DNA from 4 places in the Streptomyces pimonensis genome. Region 1 is predicted to be linked to each of the others. Evidence: riboswitches for the same ligand, from Rfam matches in the RefSeq annotation. Region 1 holds a riboswitch; each other region holds the start of a gene.
What was found. A riboswitch is a leader RNA that binds a small molecule or an ion and turns the genes downstream of it on or off. The one in region 1 is predicted to bind cyclic di-AMP.

Region 1 (4,823 bases):
TGCGACCTGCTCGGCGTCCCGCGCGAGGACCAGGACGACTTCCGGGACTGGGCGGGCATGATGATCCGCCACGGCGGGGGGCCGCGCGGCGGGGTCGCCCGGTCCGTGAAGAAGATGCGCGGCTACCTCGCCGAGCTGATCCACCGCAAGCGCGAGGCGCTCCCCGCCGAAGCCGCCCCCGGCGAGGACCTCATCTCCGGCCTCATCCGCGCCTCCGACCACGGTGAGCACCTCACCGAGAACGAGGCCGCCGCCATGGCGTTCATCCTGCTGTTCGCCGGTTTCGAGACCACCGTCAACCTGATCGGCAACGGCACCTACGCCCTGCTCACCCACCCCGGACAGCGCGACCGCCTGCAGCGCTCCCTCGCCGCCGGGGAACACGGGCTGCTGGAGACCGGTGTCGAGGAGCTCCTGCGGTACGACGGTCCCGTGGAGCTCGCCACCTGGCGGTTCGCCACCGAGCCGGTCACCATCGGAGGGCAGCGCATCGCGGCCGGCGACCCCGTTCTCGTCGTGCTCGCCGCCGCGGACCGGGACCCGGAGCGGTTCGGCGACCCGGACGTGCTCGACCTCGGCCGGCGCGACAACCAGCATCTGGGGTACGGCCACGGCATCCACTACTGCCTGGGGGCCCCGCTGGCCCGGTTGGAGGGCCGGACCGCGCTCGCCACCCTGCTGACGCGTCTGCCGGACCTGCGGCTCGCGGTGGAGCCGGCCGAACTCCGCTGGCGGGGCGGGCTCATCATGCGCGGACTGCGCACGCTCCCGGTGGACTTCACTCCTCCGCGGAGGTGAAGGACCGGACCGCCGTCCGCAGTGACCCGGAGTGGGCCAGCGTAAACATGACACGCCCTCAGCTCTGTGATCTTCACGTGATCTGCGCGGCATGAACTTGTGACAAGTGATCGTCTGCCGATACGTTCACCCATCAAGTGCGGTGCCCAGGGCTTCACTCACCGCACCTGTCGTTGCTGTTCTGCGAAAGGTCTCCGCATGCTCTCCGGGAACGGTCGGCACCGTCGCCCCCGCCAGGCTCCGGCTCTCCTCGTCGCGGCCGGAGTGACCGGCTCCGCCATCGCGATCCCGCTCCTCGGGGCCGGCGGCGCCAGCGCGGCCGACGGCACGACCTGGGACCGGGTCGCCGAATGCGAAAGCGGTGGCTCCTGGAGCCAGAACACCGGCAACGGCTATTACGGCGGCCTGCAGTTGACCCAGGACGACTGGGAGGGCTACGGCGGCCTGGACTACGCGGCCAGCCCCGACCAGGCCAGCCGCGGTCAGCAGATCGCCGTGGCCGAGAGGATCCTCGCCGACCGGGGGGTCGGCGCCTGGCACACCTGCGGACCGACGGCGGGCCTCGAGCAGGACTCGGCGCCGGCCGACATCGACACGGGTGTGGCGGAGGACTCGTCCGGCTCCTCCGGCCTCACGGGCTCGTCCGGCTCCACGGACCCGTCCGGATCGGCGGACTCCGCTGATCCGGCCGCTTCGCCCTCGCCGTCGGCCACGTCCGGCGCCGAGGAGCCGGAGGACGGCGAGGGTGCGACCGGTGGATCGGCGAAGTCCGACGGCTCGGCCGGCTCGGGGAAGGAATCGGACACCGGCTCCGACGACGGATCCGGCGCCTCCCCCTCCGCCTCGGCCACTCCCAGGAGCGACGAGTCGGCCACGTCCGGCCAGAACACCGGCTCCTCCGAACTCACCGGCACCGAGGACGCGAGCGGCGGCCGTCATCGTGGCATCAGTGCCGAGGAGGGCGAGGCGGAGGACCGTGCGGCGGACTCGTCCGGACGGCACGCCTCGCGCGGTGCCGACGCCCCGCGCGACGCAGCCGACGGCTCGTACACCGTGCGCACCGGCGACAGCCTCTCGTCCATCGCCGGCTCCCTCGAGCTCGACGGCGGATGGCGGTCGCTCTACGCGGAGAACGAGCAGGTCGTCGGTGCCGACCCGGACCTCATCCTGCCGGGGCAGGAGCTTGAGGTCGGGATCGAACCGGGCGGAAAGTGACGCCCGAAAGGGTGTAACTCCGACGACAGTTGACGTCACGATTCGCGGCCAATGTCCGCTTTGAAGGCTGTGAGAGATAGGTCTCAGAAGCCCTGATCGTCTTTGAAATTCCGCGGATCGCGTGCCTACGGTCGTGATCGCTCGCCATCGCGGGCCCCGGCTGCCGCCACGCCGAATCCTGCCAGCGGCAGCACGGGAACAGTCGTCGCGTCATGCGCCGCAGGCAGGAGCGGGGGACCCAAGGTAAGCGCCCCTTCCGGTGATTGACACCGGATCGGGCTTGGGGTGGAGCCGCCTCCCGTGAGGGACGCGGCCGGGCAACTCAACCGGCCCGAACCCGACAGCTCACCTCGTAGGCGTCGGTGAGGGGATCCAACCATGCTGTTTTCCGGCAAGGGCAAGCACCGTCGTCCGTCCAAGGCCACCCGCGCGATCGCCGTCGCCGGTGTCGCCTCCGCCGCCGTCGCCGCCCCGCTGATGGCGGCCGGCAGCGCCTCCGCCGCCACCGCCTCCGAGTGGGACGCCGTCGCCCAGTGCGAGTCCGGCGGCAACTGGTCCATCAACACCGGCAACGGTTACTACGGCGGCCTGCAGTTCTCCGCCTCCACCTGGGCCGCGTACGGCGGCACGCAGTACGCCTCCACCGCCGACCGGGCCAGCAAGGCGCAGCAGATCGAGATAGCCGAGAAGGTCCTCGCGGGCCAGGGCAAGGGCGCCTGGCCGGTCTGTGGCAAGAGCCTGTCCGGTGCCGCCTACACCGGCTCCTCCTCGAACGGCTCCTCGGCCGGCTCCTCGCAGGGCACCGGTTCCACCGGCACGCGTGAGAGCGGGCAGAAGGCCTCCCGCTCCGCCGAGCGTCCGGCCGCCGAGCAGAAGACCGAGCAGAAGACCGAGCAGAAGGCCAAGGAGAAGACCGTCACCACCCCGACCGGCGAGAAGGTCGAGAAGGGCGACGGCGAGTACAAGGTCGTCAAGGGCGACACCCTCAGCTCCATCGCCGCCGAGCACGACGTCGCGGGCGGCTGGGCCCAGCTGTTCGAGCTGAACGACGACATCGTCGACGACGCCGACCTCATCTACCCGGGCCAGCAGCTGCACCTGAAGTAAGCGGCCGCCCCCTGCTCCCGCCCCGGTGCGTCTTCCCCCGTACGCGCCGGGGCGGGGTTTTTCACGGCCGGGTTTCCGGGAACGGCTTTGTTTCGTTCGGAAACAATTTACTCTCGGTTCTGTCCACGGGACGGGCGGCCGGATGGCCGATCGCCCGGAGCCGGTTAGGCTCGGTCTCGCAAGACCCTTCGGGGTCCTGCTCACCCGCGTCACATCCAAGAAGGAGATGCTCGTGCCGTCCATCGACGTCGTCGTAGCCCGGGAAATCCTGGACTCCCGAGGCAACCCCACGGTCGAGGTCGAGGTCGGCCTCGACGACGGCAGCACGGGTCGTGCCGCCGTCCCGTCCGGCGCCTCCACCGGCGCCTTCGAGGCCGTCGAACTCCGTGACGGCGATGCAGGCCGTTACCTGGGCAAGGGCGTCGAGAAGGCGGTCCTGGCCGTCATCGAGCAGATCGGCCCGGAGCTCGTCGGCTACGACGCCACCGAGCAGCGCCTGATCGACCAGGCGATGTTCGACCTGGACGCCACCGACAACAAGGGCTCCCTCGGCGCCAACGCCATCCTCGGCGTCTCGCTCGCCGTCGCCCACGCCGCCTCCGAGGCCAGCGACCTCCCGCTCTTCCGCTACCTGGGCGGCCCCAACGCGCACCTGCTGCCGGTGCCGATGATGAACATCCTGAACGGCGGCTCGCACGCCGACTCCAACGTGGACATCCAGGAGTTCATGATCGCCCCGATCGGCGCGGAGTCCTTCTCCGAGGCCCTGCGCTGGGGCGCCGAGGTCTACCACACCCTGAAGAAGGTCCTGAAGAGCAAGGGCCTGGCCACCGGCCTCGGCGACGAGGGCGGCTTCGCCCCGAACCTCGGTTCCAACCGCGAGGCCCTCGACCTCATCCTCGAGGCCATCAAGGAGGCCGGCTACACCCCGGGCGAGCAGATCGCCCTGGCGCTCGACGTCGCCGCGTCCGAGTTCTACAAGGACGGCTCCTACGCCTTCGAGGGCAAGGAGCGCTCCGCCGCCGAGATGACCGAGTACTACGCCGAGCTCGTCGACGCGTACCCGCTCGTCTCCATCGAGGACCCGCTGTTCGAGGACGACTGGGAGGGCTGGAAGACCATCACCGCCAAGCTCGGTGACAAGGTCCAGCTCGTCGGCGACGACCTGTTCGTCACCAACCCCGAGCGCCTCGCCCGCGGCATCGAGGAGGGCGCCGCCAACGCCCTGCTGGTCAAGGTCAACCAGATCGGCTCGCTGACCGAGACCCTGGACGCCGTCGAGCTGGCCCAGCGCAACGGCTTCAAGTGCATGATGTCCCACCGCTCCGGCGAGACCGAGGACGTCACCATCGCCGACCTGGCCGTCGCCACCAACTGCGGCCAGATCAAGACCGGTGCCCCGGCCCGCTCCGAGCGCGTCGCCAAGTACAACCAGCTGCTGCGCATCGAGGAGATCCTCGACGACGCCGCGGTGTACGCCGGCCGCAGCGCGTTCCCGCGCTTCAAGGGCTGAGCGCCGCCCCTGCAGGCGGCGTCGTACGTACGTCCCCGTACCCGGTCCCGTACCGTGTGCGGGGACGTACGCACGTATGAAGGCGAACCGGAGGCGGAACATGGCGGTCAGGGACCGGGACCGTTTCTCCACCGCGACCAGGATCCGGCTGATCGGTGAGCAGACCGCGGCCCGGGTCTACCGCTCGCAG
Region 2 (4,823 bases), on a different contig from region 1:
GTCTACGGCTGCGCCCTCGGCTGGTCCGGGTCCTGGCGCATCTGCGTCGCCCAACTCCCCGACGCCCGTGTGCAGGTCACCGGCGGCGCGGGTCACGACGACTCCGGCCTGCTGATGCTGGGCACGGACGAGACGTACGTCACGCCGGTCTTCGCCGGCCTGTGGAGCGACGCCGGCTTCGGTGGTGCCAGTCGTGCCTGGCACGCCTACCAGCGGGCGTACGTCGTCCCGGACGCGGACCGGGACCGGCCCGTGCTGTTCAACTCCTGGGAGGCCACCGGGTTCGACATCTCCGAGGAGCAGCAGCGGACGCTCGCGCAGCGGGCTGCCGCGATGGGCGTCGAGCTGTTCGTGGTCGACGACGGCTGGTTCGGGGCCCGTACGAGCGACCGGGCCGGACTCGGCGACTGGACCCCCCACCCCGGCCGCTTCCCCGGCGGCCTGAAACCGCTCGCGGACCATGTGCACGGGCTCGGGATGCGGTTCGGCATCTGGGTCGAGCCGGAGATGGTCAACCCCGACAGCGACCTGTACCGCGCGCACCCCGACTGGGTGCAGTTCCAGCCGGACCGCCGGCGTACGGAGTTCCGCAACCAGCTGGTGCTCAACCTCGCGCGTGACGACGTCCGGGAGTACCTCTGGGAACGGCTGGACGGGCTGCTCTCCGGCACCCCCGTCGACTATGTGAAGTGGGACTTCAACCGCTGCTTCAGCGACGTCGGCTGGCCGGACGACCCGTATCCGCAGCGGCTGTGGATCGACCACGTGCGCGGTCTGTACGCCCTGCTGGACCGGTTGCGGGCGGCCCATCCGGGCGTGGCCTTCGAGTCCTGCTCGGGCGGCGGCGGGCGGATCGACCTGGGAGTCCTCTCCCGTACCGACCAGGTGTGGACCTCGGACAACACCGACCCGCTCGACCGGCTCGCCATCCAGCACGGCTTCAGCCAGATCCATCCGGCCCGGGTGATGGCCGCCTGGGTCACCGACAGCCCCAACGCGATGCTCAACGGGCGGGTCAGTTCGCTGCGCTTCCGGTTCGTCAGCGCCATGGCCGGGGTGCTCGGCGTCGGCGGCGACCTCGCGCGGTGGACGGAGGAGGAGCTCGCCGAGGCGCGGGAGTGGGTCGCGCTCTACAAGGAGATCCGGCCCCTCGTCCAGCGCGGCGACCTGTACCGGCTGCGTCCTCCGGAGGGCGGGCTGAGCGCGGTGCAGTACGTCCTCGGCGACGAGACCGTCGTCCTCGCCTGCCTCCAGGCCCAGCACCACGGAGAGCCCGTTCCGGCCCTCCGGCTGCGCGGCCTCGATCCGGAGGCGTCGTACGAATGCCGTGAAAGCGGCGAAACGCACCGGGGCGCCGTCCTGCTGCACCACGGGCTGCACACCGGTCTGCGGGGAGACCTGGACGCCGCGGTGTTCCGGCTGCGGCGCCGGTGATCGCATGATTGGCGCGTCATGTCCGATTGATGCGCTTCGCCGTAATGTGCCCCGAAAGAAAGGGGGATGGGGAGGGGTGCGTGAGCATCGTCATATCCGTGACGATGTGTTGTCGCCATGCTCACGTAATTCCGTGGAGGGGCAGGGGAATTCGTGCGGGAAGGGAATCCCGGCTGACGCTCGGTGACGTCTTTTCCGTATGTCGATCACGAAAAAGCGTGTTCGCGGTGAACCTCGCGCTTGTCCCACCGCGTCCGGGTCGCTTACGTTCGCCACCGATCCGGACGGACGCCTAATCCTGCCGCCGCCCGGAGCCCGCACACACTGACCCGTCCACGGCAGGAACGGGGGACCCACAGGTACGACTGCCTGTTCCGGTTCCCGGAACGGCTTGGGGTTAAGCCACGCGACAGCGCGGCCGGGCATCTCCAGCCCGCACCCGACAGCTCACCTCGTAGGCGCCGGAGAGGAATTCGACATGCCCGCGAAGGGTAAGCACCGCCGTACCAGGACCCAGCGTTTCACCCGCTCCATCGCCGTCGCCGGAACCGGTGGCGCCGCACTCGCCCTGCCGCTCCTCGGCACCACCGGCGCGCACGCCGCCACGCCGCAGAGCGCCCCCGAAAAGGCCGTCCAGTCCCTTTCCGCCGGCCAGAAGACCGTCACCGACAAGGGCGGCGAGGCCCGCACGTACACCGTGAAGGCCGGGGACTACCTCGCGAAGATCGCCGAGGCGGAGAACGTCGACGGCGGCTGGAAGAAGCTCTACGCGGACAACCGCGAGGCCATCGGTGCCGACCCGTCACTCATCCACCCCGGTCTGAGGCTCTCCGTCGACGTCGGGGCCGCCACGGCCGCGCCGCAGGAGTCGCCCTCCGCCGCGGCCCCGCAGGCCCCGGAGCGGAAGACCGAGCAGCCCGCCGAGCAGCCCTCCCCGGACACCTCCACCCGGACCACGAACACCGACCAGGCCGCGAGCGCCTCCGGTTACAGCTCCCCGGTGCCCGGCGCCGGCCTCGGCACCGCCTACAAGGTGGCCGGCAGCATGTGGTCCAGCGGCTACCACACCGGCGTCGACTTCGCCGTCCCGACCGGCACCTCCCTGAAGGCCGTCGGCGCCGGCACCGTCGTCTCCGCGGGCTGGGCCGGAGCGTACGGCAACCAGGTCGTCCTCAAGCTCGACGACGGCCACTACGCCCAGTACGCCCACCTGTCCTCGCTCTCCGTCTCGGCCGGCCAGGCCGTGACCGGCGGCCAGCAGGTCGGTCTCTCCGGCTCGACCGGCAACTCGACCGGCCCGCACCTGCACTTCGAGATCCGCACCACCCCGGACTACGGCTCGGACGTGGACCCGGTCTCCTACCTCCGCTCGAAGGGTGTCGCCATCGGCTGACCCCCGACGACCTCCCCGACGCGCGCGCCGGAGGCCGGACCCCGATTCCCGGGTCCGGCCTCCGGCGTATTCCGGAGTTGGCCAACATTTTGGAAGTGTCTTATCTCACCGTGCGTCAACCTTTCCTTACGGTCGCGTAGGTCACATTCGAAGGTGAATCATGAGCGGTTGTGGCAGACGATTCGAAGAGTGACAGCAGAGCAGTGATCGGGTCGTACGTGGCGGTGGGGGACAGCTTCACCGAGGGTGTCGGCGACCCCGGCCCCGACGGGGCGTTCGTCGGCTGGGCCGACCGGTTCGCCGTGCTTCTCGCGGACCTCCGGCCCGAGGGCGACTTCGAGTACACCAATCTCGCCGTGCGCGGAAAGCTGCTGGACCAGATCGTGGCGGACCAACTGCCGAGGGCGGTCGAACTCGCCCCCGACCTGGTCTCGTTCTGCGCGGGCGGCAATGACATCCTCCGCCCGGGCAGCGATCCGGACGAGGTGGCCGAGCGGTTCGAGCGGGCGATCGCCGCGCTCACGGCCGTGTCCGGCACGGTGATGGTGACGACCGGGTTCGACACCCGTGGCGTTCCCCTGCTGAAGCATCTGCGCGGCAAGATCGCCACGTACAACGGGCACGTACGGGCCGTCGCCGACCGCTACAGCTGCCCGGTGCTCGACCTGTGGTCCCTCAGGAGCGTCCAGGACCGCAGGGCCTGGGACGCCGACCGGCTGCACCTGTCGCCGGAGGGACACACCCGTGTCGCGCTCCGCGCCGGGCAGGCCCTCGGCCTGGAGGTCCCCGCCGACCCCGAACAGCCCTGGCCGCCCCTGCCGCCCCGCGGCACGTTCGAGGTCCGACGGGACGACGTCCAGTGGGCCCGCGAGTACCTGGTGCCGTGGATCGGCCGCCGGCTGCGCGGGGAGTCGTCGGGCGACCACGTGATCGCCAAGGGGACGCTGTCCCCGGACGACATCAAGGTGCGGATCGCCGCGGTGGCGTGAGAGCCGCTTCGCCGGTGGCGGCGGTCCCCCGCACCGCGGTGCGGGGGACCGCCGCACATAATGGAATGTCTGACCGACTCCACTTGGAGGCACCGTGGCCGGTTCCCGTTCCCAGAGCTCCGGGCCGCGCGCCCTGCGGCCCGTGTCCTTCGGCGCGGACCCGAGTGGCGAGCGCATGGCACGCATCCGCAGATCCCCGCACTTCAAGGACGGGGTCTTCCGGAATCCCGGGGGCGCCGCCCGGATCCGCCCGACGGGGGCGACGCGGGACCTGGCGAAGACCTACTTCGACAAGGACTCCCGTTCCCGCCGCGCCCCGAAGGGCGCCGTCCCGGTGCACCCGACCACCCTGGCCGACATCTCCCGTCCGCCGGCCACCGGGCTGCGCCTGACCTGGATGGGCCACTCCAGCGTGCTCGCGGAGATCGACGGACACCGGGTCCTGTTCGATCCCGTGTGGGGCGAGCGCTGCTCGCCGTTCCCCTTCGCCGGGCCCAGGCGACTGCACCCCGTGCCGCTGCCGCTGGCCGCGCTCGGCCCGGTCGACGTCGTCGTGATCTCCCACGACCACTACGACCACCTGGACCTGCCCACGGTCAAGGCGCTGGCCGGCACGGACACCCTGTTCGCCGTACCCCTCGGCGTCGGCGCCCGCCTGGAGCGCTGGGGCGTATCCTCCGGGCGGCTGCGCGAGCTGGACTGGCACGAGGCGACGGAGGTCGGCGGCCTCACCCTCACCGCCACCCCGGCCCGCCACTTCTGCGGCCGGGGCCTGCGCAACACCCAGCACACCCTGTGGGCCTCCTGGGCGGTCGCGGGCGGGGAGCACCGGATCTACCACAGCGGTGACACCGGCTACTTCGAGGGCTTCAAGGACATCGGCGCCGATCACGGCCCGTTCGACGCCACGATGATCCAGGTCGGCGCGTACTCGGACTTCTGGCCCGACATCCACATGACGCCCGAGGAAGGCGTCCGGGCCCATCTCGACCTGCAGGGAGGCAGTC
Region 3 (4,823 bases), on a different contig from region 1:
GGCTGTGGCCCGCCTGGGGCTTCGACATCGACGGCAGCCGGCGCCTCGACCTCGCGGAGTTCTTCGGCAACGACCACCCCGTCGTCCTGGAGATCGGCTTCGGCATGGGCGAGGCGACCGCTCGGATGGCCGCCGCCGACCCGGCCACCAACATCCTCGCCGTGGACGTCCACACGCCCGGCCAGGGCAACCTGCTCAACCTCGCCGACCGGCTGGGGCTGACCAACGTACGGGTCGGCAACGGCGACGCGGTCATCCTGCTGCGCGAGATGCTCGCCCCCGGCTCCCTCGCCGGGCTGCGCGTCTACTTCCCCGACCCCTGGCCGAAGAAGCGGCACCACAAGCGGCGGCTGATCCAGCCGGAGTTCCTCACCCTCGCCGCGACCCGTCTGGCGCCGGGGGCGGTGCTGCACTGCGCCACCGACTGGGAGCCGTACGCGGAGCAGATGCTGGACGTGCTCACCGCGCACCCCGACTTCGAGAACACCCGGGCGGACGGCGGTTTCGCGCCGCGTCCCGCCTCCCGGCCGCTCACCCGTTTCGAGGGGCAGGGACTGGAGAAGGGGCATGTCGTGAACGACGTGCTCTTCCGCCGCGTACCGCGGGAGGAGCAGACAGCAGACCGAGCCTGACACCAACCCGCCTCGTGAGGGCCGATTCCTTGGTCACCAGTCCTCCGTGCCCGGCGCCTCCCGGCGCGGCCCCCGGTGGAGCGCCGCGGCACGTGTACTGGTGGCAGCGGCCCCCGGTCCGGTACGGCGCGCCGATCGCGCTGCTCGCGCTGTCCGGTCTGGTCATCCTCGCGCTGGTGCGCGAGCAGACCGGGACGCAGGGGTTCCTGGTCGGGCTCGGTCTCGCCGTCCTGCCCGTGCCGCTGCTCGTCGCCGCCTTCCGCTGGCTGGACCGGGTCGAGCCGGGACCCTGGCGGAACCTGCTGTTCTCCTTCGCCTGGGGCGCCTGTGCGGCGGCGCTGATGGCGATCGTCGCGAACAGCTTCGCCACCCGGTGGATAGCGACGGCGACCGCCGACCCGACCGGCGCCGACACCCTGGGCTCGACCGTCATAGCGCCGGTGGTGGAGGAGTCCGCGAAGGCCGCGGCCGTCCTGCTGGTGTTCCTGTTCCGCAGACGCGACTTCACCGGGATCCTCGACGGCGTGGTGATAGCCGGGGTCACCGCGACCGGCTTCGCGTTCACCGAGAACATCCTCTATCTCGGCACCGCCTTCGGCACCGACCGGCTCACCGGCGACAGCGGCATCACCTCGGTCACCGCGGCGACCTTCTTCGTCCGCATCGTGATGTCGCCGTTCGCGCATCCCCTGTTCACCGTACTCACCGGGATCGGCTTCGGCGCCGCCGCGCTGTCCGCGGACCGGCAGCGGGCCCGGCGTGTGCTGCTGCCGCTGGGCGGGCTGCTCCTCGCGATGGGCGTGCACGCGCTGTGGAACGGCTCCTCGACGTTCGGCCGGTACGGCTTCCTCGCGGTGTACGCGACGTTCATGGTGCCGGTGTCCGGGCTGCTGACCTGGCTGGCGGTGTGGACGCGGCAGCGGGAGCTGCGGACCGTGCGGGCGGAGCTGTCCGCGTACGTGGCCGCCGGGTGGCTCGACGCGGCGGAGCCGTGCGCGTTGGGTTCGATGCGGGCGCGGCGCGTCGCCCGGCAGTACGCGCGCCGCTGCGGCGGGAGGGCGGCGGCACGGTCGGTCGCCTCGTACGAGGCGTACGCGACGTCACTGGCGTTCCTGCGGCACCGGGGGCGACTCGGACGGGCGGGGCCGGACTTCGTCGCCCGGGAACGGGAACTGCTGCTGGAGCTGTGGCACCGGCGGGGAGCGGCCCGGCCGGCCCTGGAGCACGCGGCCCGCGTCACCGCGCCCCGGGCTCCGGTCGCCGCGGCGCCGTGGACGGTGTACGGCGGCTACGGGCCTCCGCCGTACGGGCCCCCGTACGGCGCTTACGACCCGGGCGCCCGCCGGTTCTGACCGGTGCGCCGCGCACCGCCCCGGAAGACACCCGACCGGCAGCCCTGACGTCGGGGGGCGTCGTCGGGACTGCCGGGATCCGGGGCGTACCGGGTCCGCTCGCTCAGACGGTGAGGCCCTTGCCGCGCAGCCACGCCATCGGGTCGATGCCCGCGGCGGAGCCGCCGGGGTGGACCTCCAGGTGGAGGTGGGCCCCGGTGGAGTTGCCGGTGGAGCCGACGCGGCCGATCACATCACCGGTGTTGACCTTCTGGCCGACGCTGACGCTGATGGAGGACTGGTGGGCGTACCAGATCTCGGTGCCGTCGTCGAGCGTGAGCACGGTCTTGTAGCCGTAGGAGCCGTCGTAGCCGGCGGAGGTGATCGTGCCGGTGTGGACGGCCTTGATCAGCGTGCCCGTGGGGGCGGCGAAGTCGAGGCCGGTGTGCTGACCGGAGGACCAGTAGGCGCCGGCCTGGCCGAAGGTCGAGGTGACGGTGTACGAGGAGGTCGGCAGCGCGTACTGCTTGGCCAGCTCGGCGAGGCGCTCGGCCTCGGCCTTCCTCCTGGCCTCCTCCTCGGCCTTCTTCCGGGCGGCCTCGGCCTTGGCCCTGGCCTCCTTCTCCGCCTTGGCTGCGGCCTCGGCGGCCTGCTTCTCGGCGGCGGCGACCGCCTCGGCCTCCGCCTTGCTCTCGGCCTGGGCCTGCTGCTGCTCGACCTGCGCCATGATCCGGGTGCGCAGCGCCTCACCTGCGTCGGACGCGCCCTGCTCGGTGTCGGCGGCGGTCACGCCGAGGGTGCTGAGGGGGGTGACCGGTTCCTCGGGGGTTTCCTCGTCGGAGACGAGGGAACCCACATCAGGAAGGTCGGGCATGGAGATCGACACCGGCGGCTTGCCGGTCTGGGCGCTCGCCATGCCTCCGGCGCCGACGGCCGCTATGACGCCGACACCCAGGACGGTGGAGCTGCGGGCGAGTCCTCCGCCGCGCTGCTTGGAGACGCGGTGCCGGCCGCGTACGGGACGAACGGACTCCGCGGTGGGGTTCCACTCCTCGAAGGGGCCCTCGTCGGCGTCGCTGCCGTAGGCGAAGGTGTCGCCCGGCTTGAACGGGACCTCGGGGGCAGGCGGGTTGGACGCCACGTGGGCGCGCTCCTTTCCTTCCGTCTTCGCCTACCGGGTTAGCTGACGGGTTCGGAGCGGGAAGGTCTCCTACGCGCGTATACGGGCCGTGTGGACACGGCGGTATTCACGCGATTCACCCCATGGTGGTGGTTCCCCGGTTCCCTCGCGGGATTCGGCGCGTGCGCACGGAGCCGCCTTCTGTGACGGCTGGGACGACCGCGCTGCGTTATCGAACGTTAATAGACGGGAGGGCCGGATTCCAAGCCGTTCCTCTTGATCATTAACGGTTTTCGAGGGTACTTAAGCACTACGAGAGAACAAAAACGGACGAGTTGACCGCCCCTCGGGCGATGGGTAGTTTCTGACCGTTCGTCAGTTGTTATGCGCTGCGAGGTGGCTCACTCACGGTGGGTGAGAGCAGGGAGACGGGCAGCGAGGAAGCGGGGAAACGGGGAAGCGGAAAACACCGAGGGCCGGAATCCCTTGGATTCCGGCCCTCGGCCTTCAGTAGCGGGGACAGGATTTGAACCTGCGACCTCTGGGTTATGAGCCCAGCGAGCTACCGAGCTGCTCCACCCCGCGTCGTTGAGACCACTGTACGCCATCCGCGGGACACAGCGCACATCCGTTTACCGGCGGCCCGGTTTCAGCGGCCGAGCAGATGGCCGTTCGGCGCCTTGGCGCGGTCCTCGTACTGGGACAGGACGACGACGGTGGCGCCCTCGCCGGTCAGCACTCCGGTGCCGTCGGCGCCCGCCACGAACGTGTCCGGCTCCCGCCAGGCCGTGACCACCCGCCGCACCCCCGCGTCCAGGATGAGCCGGGCGCAGGGCGCCGGCCGGGACGCGCGGCGGGCGCAGGGCTCCAGGCTGGAGTACACGGTGGCGGTGGCGAGTCGGGGGTCCGCGGGATCGGCCTTGGCCAGCGCGGCCTCCTCCGCGTGCACCACCGGGTCGGCGCCCTCGCGGGAGTGGCCGCGCGCCAGCTCCGTGCCGTCGGCGGCCACCACGACCGCGCCCACGCTGAACGCCGTCTCCGAGGGCGGGCACTCGGCGGCCAGCTCGCAGGCGAGGGCCAGCCAGTGGTGGTCGGCGGCGGAGGGCAGCGGGCCGGTGCCGGGGGCGGTGGGCTCGTAGCGCATCAGGACGACGTCGCCGACCGGGCGGCTCTCGACCAGCCGCAGCCGCCCGCCCGGGTAGGAGCCGGGGCCGAAGAGGCGGGGGGCCTCCGGGTCGCCGACGAACAGGGGCGCGAGGACCAGCTGGAGCTCGTCGGCCAGTCCTTCGGTGAGGAGCTGGGTGTGGACCGTGCCGCCGCCCTCGACCATGAGCCGCCGGACCCCGCGCTCGGCGTGCAGATGCTCCAGCAGCCGCCGCCAGTCGAGCCCGGTGCCGAGCGGGACGACGTCGGCGTCGAGACCGAGGGCGCGGGCGCGCCCGGCGCCCTCGTCGGTCGTGTAGAGGACCTTCTCGCCGCCGGTGTGCCAGAACCGGGCCGTCGGGTCCAGGTCGCCGGAGCCGCTGACGGCGACCTTGAGCGGGTACTCGGTCCCGCCCCCGGCGAGGCGGGCGGCACGCCGCCCGGGCGAGTTGACCAGCAGCCGGGGGTCGTCGGCGCGAATCGTGCCGGCGCCGACCAGAAGGGCGTCCACGGACGCCCGTACCTCGTCGACCCGGTCGAAGTCGGCCGGACTCGACAGCAGCAGTCGCTCCGGGCCGGTGTCGTCCAGATAGCCGT
Region 4 (4,823 bases), on a different contig from region 1:
CAGGCCGCGCAGCACCTTCAGATGGGCCTCGGTGCGGCGCTGGGCCGCGCGGGAGGCGCCGAGCGGCTCCAGCAGCATGCGCATCTCCAGCAGGTCGGCGGCCTCCTGCTCGGTGGGTTCCGCGACGCACGCGCCCGCGTGCCGCCGGGTCACCACGAACCCCTCGGCCTCCAGCGTGCGCAGCGCCTCCCGGACGGGGACGCGGGAGACACCGTAACGGCGGGCGAGGACTTCCTCGGTGAGCCGGCCGCCGCGCTCGTGGACACCCGCGACGATGTCGTCCCGGATCGCCGTGCACACCGAGTGCGCGGGAATACGCATGACCGACCTCCGCTTAATCCCCGTGAAACGTCGACGATTGACGTGTGTTCCGTGACTCTATTCCAATCAGCGGGAATTCACGACGGCGGACCGGAATCCATGCGCGTTTTTCGGACGAGCGCCGACCGGAAACACCGGTGCCCCGGCTCGGGGAGCCGGGGCACCGGGAAGTCCTCGGGTCAGAGGCTGACGCCGTGCGCGCGGAGGTAGGCGACGGGATCGAGGTCGGAGCCGTACTCGGCCGTCGTACGGGCCTCGAAGTGCAGGTGCGCGCCCGTGACGTTGCCGGTGGCGCCGGAGAGGCCGATCCGCTGCCCGGCGGCGACCTGCTGGCCCACCGAGACGCCGATGGACGACAGGTGGGCGTACTGGGTGTACGTGCCGTCGTTCATCCTGATGACGACCTGGTTGCCGTACGAGCCGCCCCAGCCGGCCTCGACGACGGTGCCGATGCCGACCGACTGGACGGGGGTGCCGCTCGCGGCGTGGAAGTCGACACCGGTGTGGCTGCCGGAGGACCACAGCGAGCTGCCGGCCCGGTAGCTGGTCGAGACGTACGAGCCGGGGATCGGGGAGACGAAGGTGCTGAGGCGCTCGCGCTCGGCCTCCCGCGCGGCGCGCTCCTTCTCCGCGCGGGCCTTCGCGGCGGCCTCCTCGGCGGCCTTCTCGCGCGCCGTCTCCTCGGCGGCCTTCCGCGCGGCGGCCTCGGCCGCCTCCCGGGCGGCCTCGTGCTGGGCGGCCGCCTGGGCCTCTATCCGCTCGGCGACCGCGTCGCCCAGGGTGACGACGGGCGTGAGGCCGGTCTGCGCGGCAGCGGGCTCGGCGGCGAGTGCGGGAGCCGCGAGGGAGCCGACGACGCCGGTGGTGGTGAGCGCCGCGACGCCCGCCGCGCGGGCGGTGCCGCGCTGCATCCTGCTGGGACGACGGTGCTTGCCCGGGGCGCGGGTGAACGCCATGTACAGGCTGGTCCTTTCCTTCCCTCTCGCCTACCGGGTTAGCTGACGGGTTCGGAGCAGGAAGGTCTCCTACGGGCCCCCTCGCGACACGCGCGGGCGTCCGATTCACCCCAGGGACGTATGTGGGTCCCCGGCTCCCCTGGCTCGCGCCGTACGGGGACTCGGCGATGGCTGTCCGGTGCCGCGGGTGCGGCGCACTGACCGACGAACAGCCCGGACGAAGCTATGCGGGACGCCTCCCGATCCTCAAACGGATCCGGGTTTTTGTAGCGCATCCCACAGGGCAGACAGGCAACCTCCGCCCCAATTCGGGCATACGAGGGCCCTGGTGGCTCTCCTGCCACCAGGGCCCCGAGCGTGTGCGCCGTGGCGGCTCGCTACTCGGCGGTCACGACGGTGACTTCGCCGATCCCGAGGGCCTCCACCGGCGCCTTGATCTGCGCCGCGTCGCCGACGAGGACCGTCACCAGGCGGTCCACCGGGAAGGCGTTCACGACGGCCGCGGTGGCCTCCACGGTGCCGGTCGCGGCCAACTGCCGGTACAGGTCCGCCTGGTAGTGGTCGGGCAGGTACTGCTCGACCTGGTCGGCCAGGGTGCTCGCGACGGCCGCGGCGGTCTCGTACTTGAGCGGCGCCACACCCACGAGGTTCTGCACGGCGACATCGCGTTCGTCGTCGGTGAGCCCTTCCGCGGCGAGCGTGCGCAGCACCGTCCACAGGTCGTCGAGGGCGGGTCCGGTGTTCGGGGTGTCGACGGAGCCGCTGATCGCCAGCATCGCCGCGCCGGCACCGTCCGGGGCGGACCTGAGGACCTGCCCGAACGACCGTACGCCGTAGGTGTATCCCTTCTCCTCACGCAGCACGCGGTCCAGGCGGGACGTGAGGGTGCCGCCCAGGCAGTACGTGCCGAGCACCTGCGCGGGCCACACGCGGTCGTGCCGGTCGGGCCCGATGCGGCCGATCAGCAGCTGCGTCTGGACGGCGCCGGGGCGGTCCACGATCACGACGCGGCCGGTGTCGTCCGCGACCACCGGTGGGACGGGCCGCGGCTGGGCCGGGGAGCCGGCCCAGGCGCCCAGGGTGCCGCCGAGCAGCGCGTCCAGGTCGATGCCGGTGAGGTCGCCGACGACCACGGCGGTGGCCGTGGCGGGGCGGACGTGCTTCTCGTAGAAGGTGCGCACGGCCGCGGAGTCGATGCCGGTGACCGTCTCCTCGGTTCCCTGGCGGGGGCGCGACATGCGCGAACTCGCCGGGAACAGCTCCTTGGAGAGCTCCTTGGCGGCGCGGCGGGAGGGGCTGGCCAGCTCGTGCGGGATCTCGTCGAGGCGGTTGCGGACCAGCCGCTCGACCTCGCTGTCGGCGAACGCGGGCGCCCTGAGCGCGTCGGCGAGCAGCCCGAGGCCCTTGGTGAGCCGGGAGGCCGGCACCTCCAGGCTGAGGCGGACGCCGGGGTGGTCCGCGTGCGCGTCCAGGGTGGCGCCGCAGCGCTCCAGCTCGGCGGCGAACTCCTCGGCGGAGTGCTTGTCGGTGCCCTCGGAGAAGGCCCGCGCCATGATCGTGGCGACACCGTCGAGACCGTCCGGCTCGGCCTCCAGGGGCGCGTCGAGGAGCACCTCGACGGCGACGACCTGCTGGCCGGGACGGTGGCAGCGCAGCACGGTCAGGCCGTTGTCGAGCGTGCCCCGCTCGGGGGCCGGGAAGGCCCAGGGCTTGGCGTCGCCCGCCTGCGGCCGCGGGTGGAAGTCCATCGTGGCGAGCTCGGTCACTTCGCCGTCTCCTCGTTCTCGTCGGCGCCGGCAACTGCGGCGGCTTCCTCGGTGTCCTCGCCCTCCGGGGCGACCGGCTCGTAGACGAGCACCGCGCGGTTGTCGGGGCGCAGGCGGGCCTTGGCGACCTCCTTCACCTCCTCCGCCGTCACCTCCAGGACGCGCTGCACGGCGGTCAGGGCGAGCTGCGGGTCGCCGAACAGGACCGCGTACCGGCACAGTTCGTCGGCGCGGCCGGCGACCGTGCCGAGCCGGTCGAGCCACTCGCGCTCCAGCTGGGCCTGCGCGCGCTCCATCTCCTCCGCCGTGGGACCCTCCTCGGCGAACCGGGCGAGCTCCTCGTCGATGGCGGCCTCGATGACCGGCACCTCCACGTCGCCGGACGTCTTCACGTCCAGCCAGCCCAGGGAGGGCGCCCCGGCCAGCCGCAGCAGGCCGAAGCCGGCGGCCACGGCCGTGCGGTCGCGCCGTACCAGCCGGTTGTAGAACCGCGAGGACTCGCCGCCGCCGAGGACGGTGAGCGCCAGGTCGGCGGCGTCACACGCACGCGTGCCGTCCTCGGGCAGCCGGTAGGCGGCCATCAGCGCACGCGCGGGGACCTCCTCCTCCACGATCTCGCGCAGCTGCCCGCCCATGACCTCGGGCAGCGAGCCGTCGCGCGGGGCGGGCTCGCCGTCGTGGGACGGGATGGAGCCGAAGTACTTCTCGATCCAGGCGAGCGTCTGCTCCGGGTCGATGTCGCCGACGACGGAGAGCACGGCGTTGTTCGGCGCGTAGTACGTACGGAAGAACTGGCGCGCGTCCTCCAGGGTGGCCGCGTCCAGGTCCGCCATCGAGCCGATGGGCGTGTGGTGGTACGGGTGGCCCTCCGGGTAGGCGAGGGCGGTCAGCTTCTCGAAGGCCGTGCCGTAGGGGACGTTGTCGTAGCGCTGGCGGCGCTCGTTCTTGACGACGTCCCGCTGGTTCTCCATGGACTCCTCGTCCAGGGCGGTCAGCAGGGAGCCCATGCGGTCGGCCTCCAGCCAGAGGGCGAGTTCCAGCTGGTGGGCGGGCATGGTCTCGAAGTAGTTGGTGCGCTCGAAGCTGGTGGTGCCGTTGAGGGAGCCGCCGGCGCCCTGGACCAGCTCGAAGTGACCGTTGCCCTTCACCTGGGCGGAGCCCTGGAACATCAGGTGCTCGAAGAGGTGAGCCAGGCCGGTGCGTCCCTTGACTTCGTGACGCGAACCCACGTCGTACCAGAGGCACACTGCGGCGACCGGGGTCAGGTGGTCCTCGGAGAGCACCACCCGCAGGCCGTTGGCCAGGCGGTGCTCGGTCGCTGTCAGGCCGCCGGAGCCTGCCTGGGCTGTGGCCGTGTGACCCATGGGCATGTACGTCCCTTCGATCGCGGAGGCGGTCGTCGAACCCGCCGTTTCTGCCGGTCCTGCCACTGTATGCAAGCGCGCGAGGCCCCGACGAAGTTCCCGTCGGGGGCGAGCTACGCCGAGAGCGAGAATGCGGGGCCGCCGCGACCCGGGCAGTCGTACCCGTCGCCACCGCGGACAGCCGCCCCGCCGCCACCCCGGCCGGTCGCACCTCCGTACCCGCGAACGCTCCCGCCTCCGTACCCGCGAACGGTCCCGCTGCTGGGGCGGCACGGGTGGGCGCGACGGCACCCCGCAAGCGCCGGGCCGCGCGACGGACCCCCGGCCGGGCCCCGCACCGGGCGCCCGGCCGCCCCGCCTCACGTGTGAACCGGGGCACCCCTCCGGGGGCGCCCCGCAGGCGCGGACGGGCGAAA

Region 2: it holds a riboswitch for cyclic di-AMP, as region 1 does, so the genes downstream of both, KYY02_RS13965 (M23 family metallopeptidase) here and KYY02_RS23735 (transglycosylase family protein) in region 1, are expected to answer to the same signal.
Region 3: it holds a riboswitch for cyclic di-AMP, as region 1 does, so the genes downstream of both, KYY02_RS27735 (M23 family metallopeptidase) here and KYY02_RS23735 (transglycosylase family protein) in region 1, are expected to answer to the same signal.
Region 4: it holds a riboswitch for cyclic di-AMP, as region 1 does, so the genes downstream of both, KYY02_RS31405 (M23 family metallopeptidase) here and KYY02_RS23735 (transglycosylase family protein) in region 1, are expected to answer to the same signal.

What each region holds. Positions count from the first base shown of each region.
Region 1 covers NZ_JAHWZY010000027.1:6,839-11,661, forward strand. The annotation lists gene KYY02_RS23725 (cytochrome P450 family protein) at 1-798, shown strand, start outside; gene KYY02_RS23730 (transglycosylase family protein) at 997-2,013, shown strand; cyclic di-AMP (ydaO/yuaA leader) riboswitch at 2,219-2,387, shown strand; gene KYY02_RS23735 (transglycosylase family protein) at 2,392-3,120, shown strand; gene eno (phosphopyruvate hydratase) at 3,353-4,633, shown strand; gene KYY02_RS23745 (FtsB family cell division protein) at 4,734-4,823, shown strand, end outside.
Region 2 covers NZ_JAHWZY010000011.1:208,619-213,441, reverse strand. The annotation lists gene KYY02_RS13970 (alpha-galactosidase) at 1-1,434, shown strand, start outside; cyclic di-AMP (ydaO/yuaA leader) riboswitch at 1,750-1,908, shown strand; gene KYY02_RS13965 (M23 family metallopeptidase) at 1,913-2,827, shown strand; gene KYY02_RS13960 (SGNH/GDSL hydrolase family protein) at 3,031-3,816, shown strand; gene KYY02_RS13955 (MBL fold metallo-hydrolase) at 3,911-4,823, shown strand, end outside.
Region 3 covers NZ_JAHWZY010000037.1:42,694-47,516, reverse strand. The annotation lists gene trmB (tRNA (guanosine(46)-N7)-methyltransferase TrmB) at 1-632, shown strand, start outside; gene KYY02_RS27740 (PrsW family intramembrane metalloprotease) at 662-1,984, shown strand; gene KYY02_RS27735 (M23 family metallopeptidase) at 2,088-3,104, opposite strand; cyclic di-AMP (ydaO/yuaA leader) riboswitch at 3,117-3,274, opposite strand; tRNA gene KYY02_RS27730 (tRNA-Met) at 3,595-3,668, opposite strand; gene KYY02_RS27725 (dihydrofolate reductase family protein) at 3,733-4,823, opposite strand, start outside.
Region 4 covers NZ_JAHWZY010000055.1:13,005-17,827, reverse strand. The annotation lists gene KYY02_RS31410 (GntR family transcriptional regulator) at 1-321, opposite strand, end outside; gene KYY02_RS31405 (M23 family metallopeptidase) at 501-1,277, opposite strand; cyclic di-AMP (ydaO/yuaA leader) riboswitch at 1,290-1,454, opposite strand; gene KYY02_RS31400 (M16 family metallopeptidase) at 1,655-3,043, opposite strand; gene KYY02_RS31395 (M16 family metallopeptidase) at 3,040-4,413, opposite strand.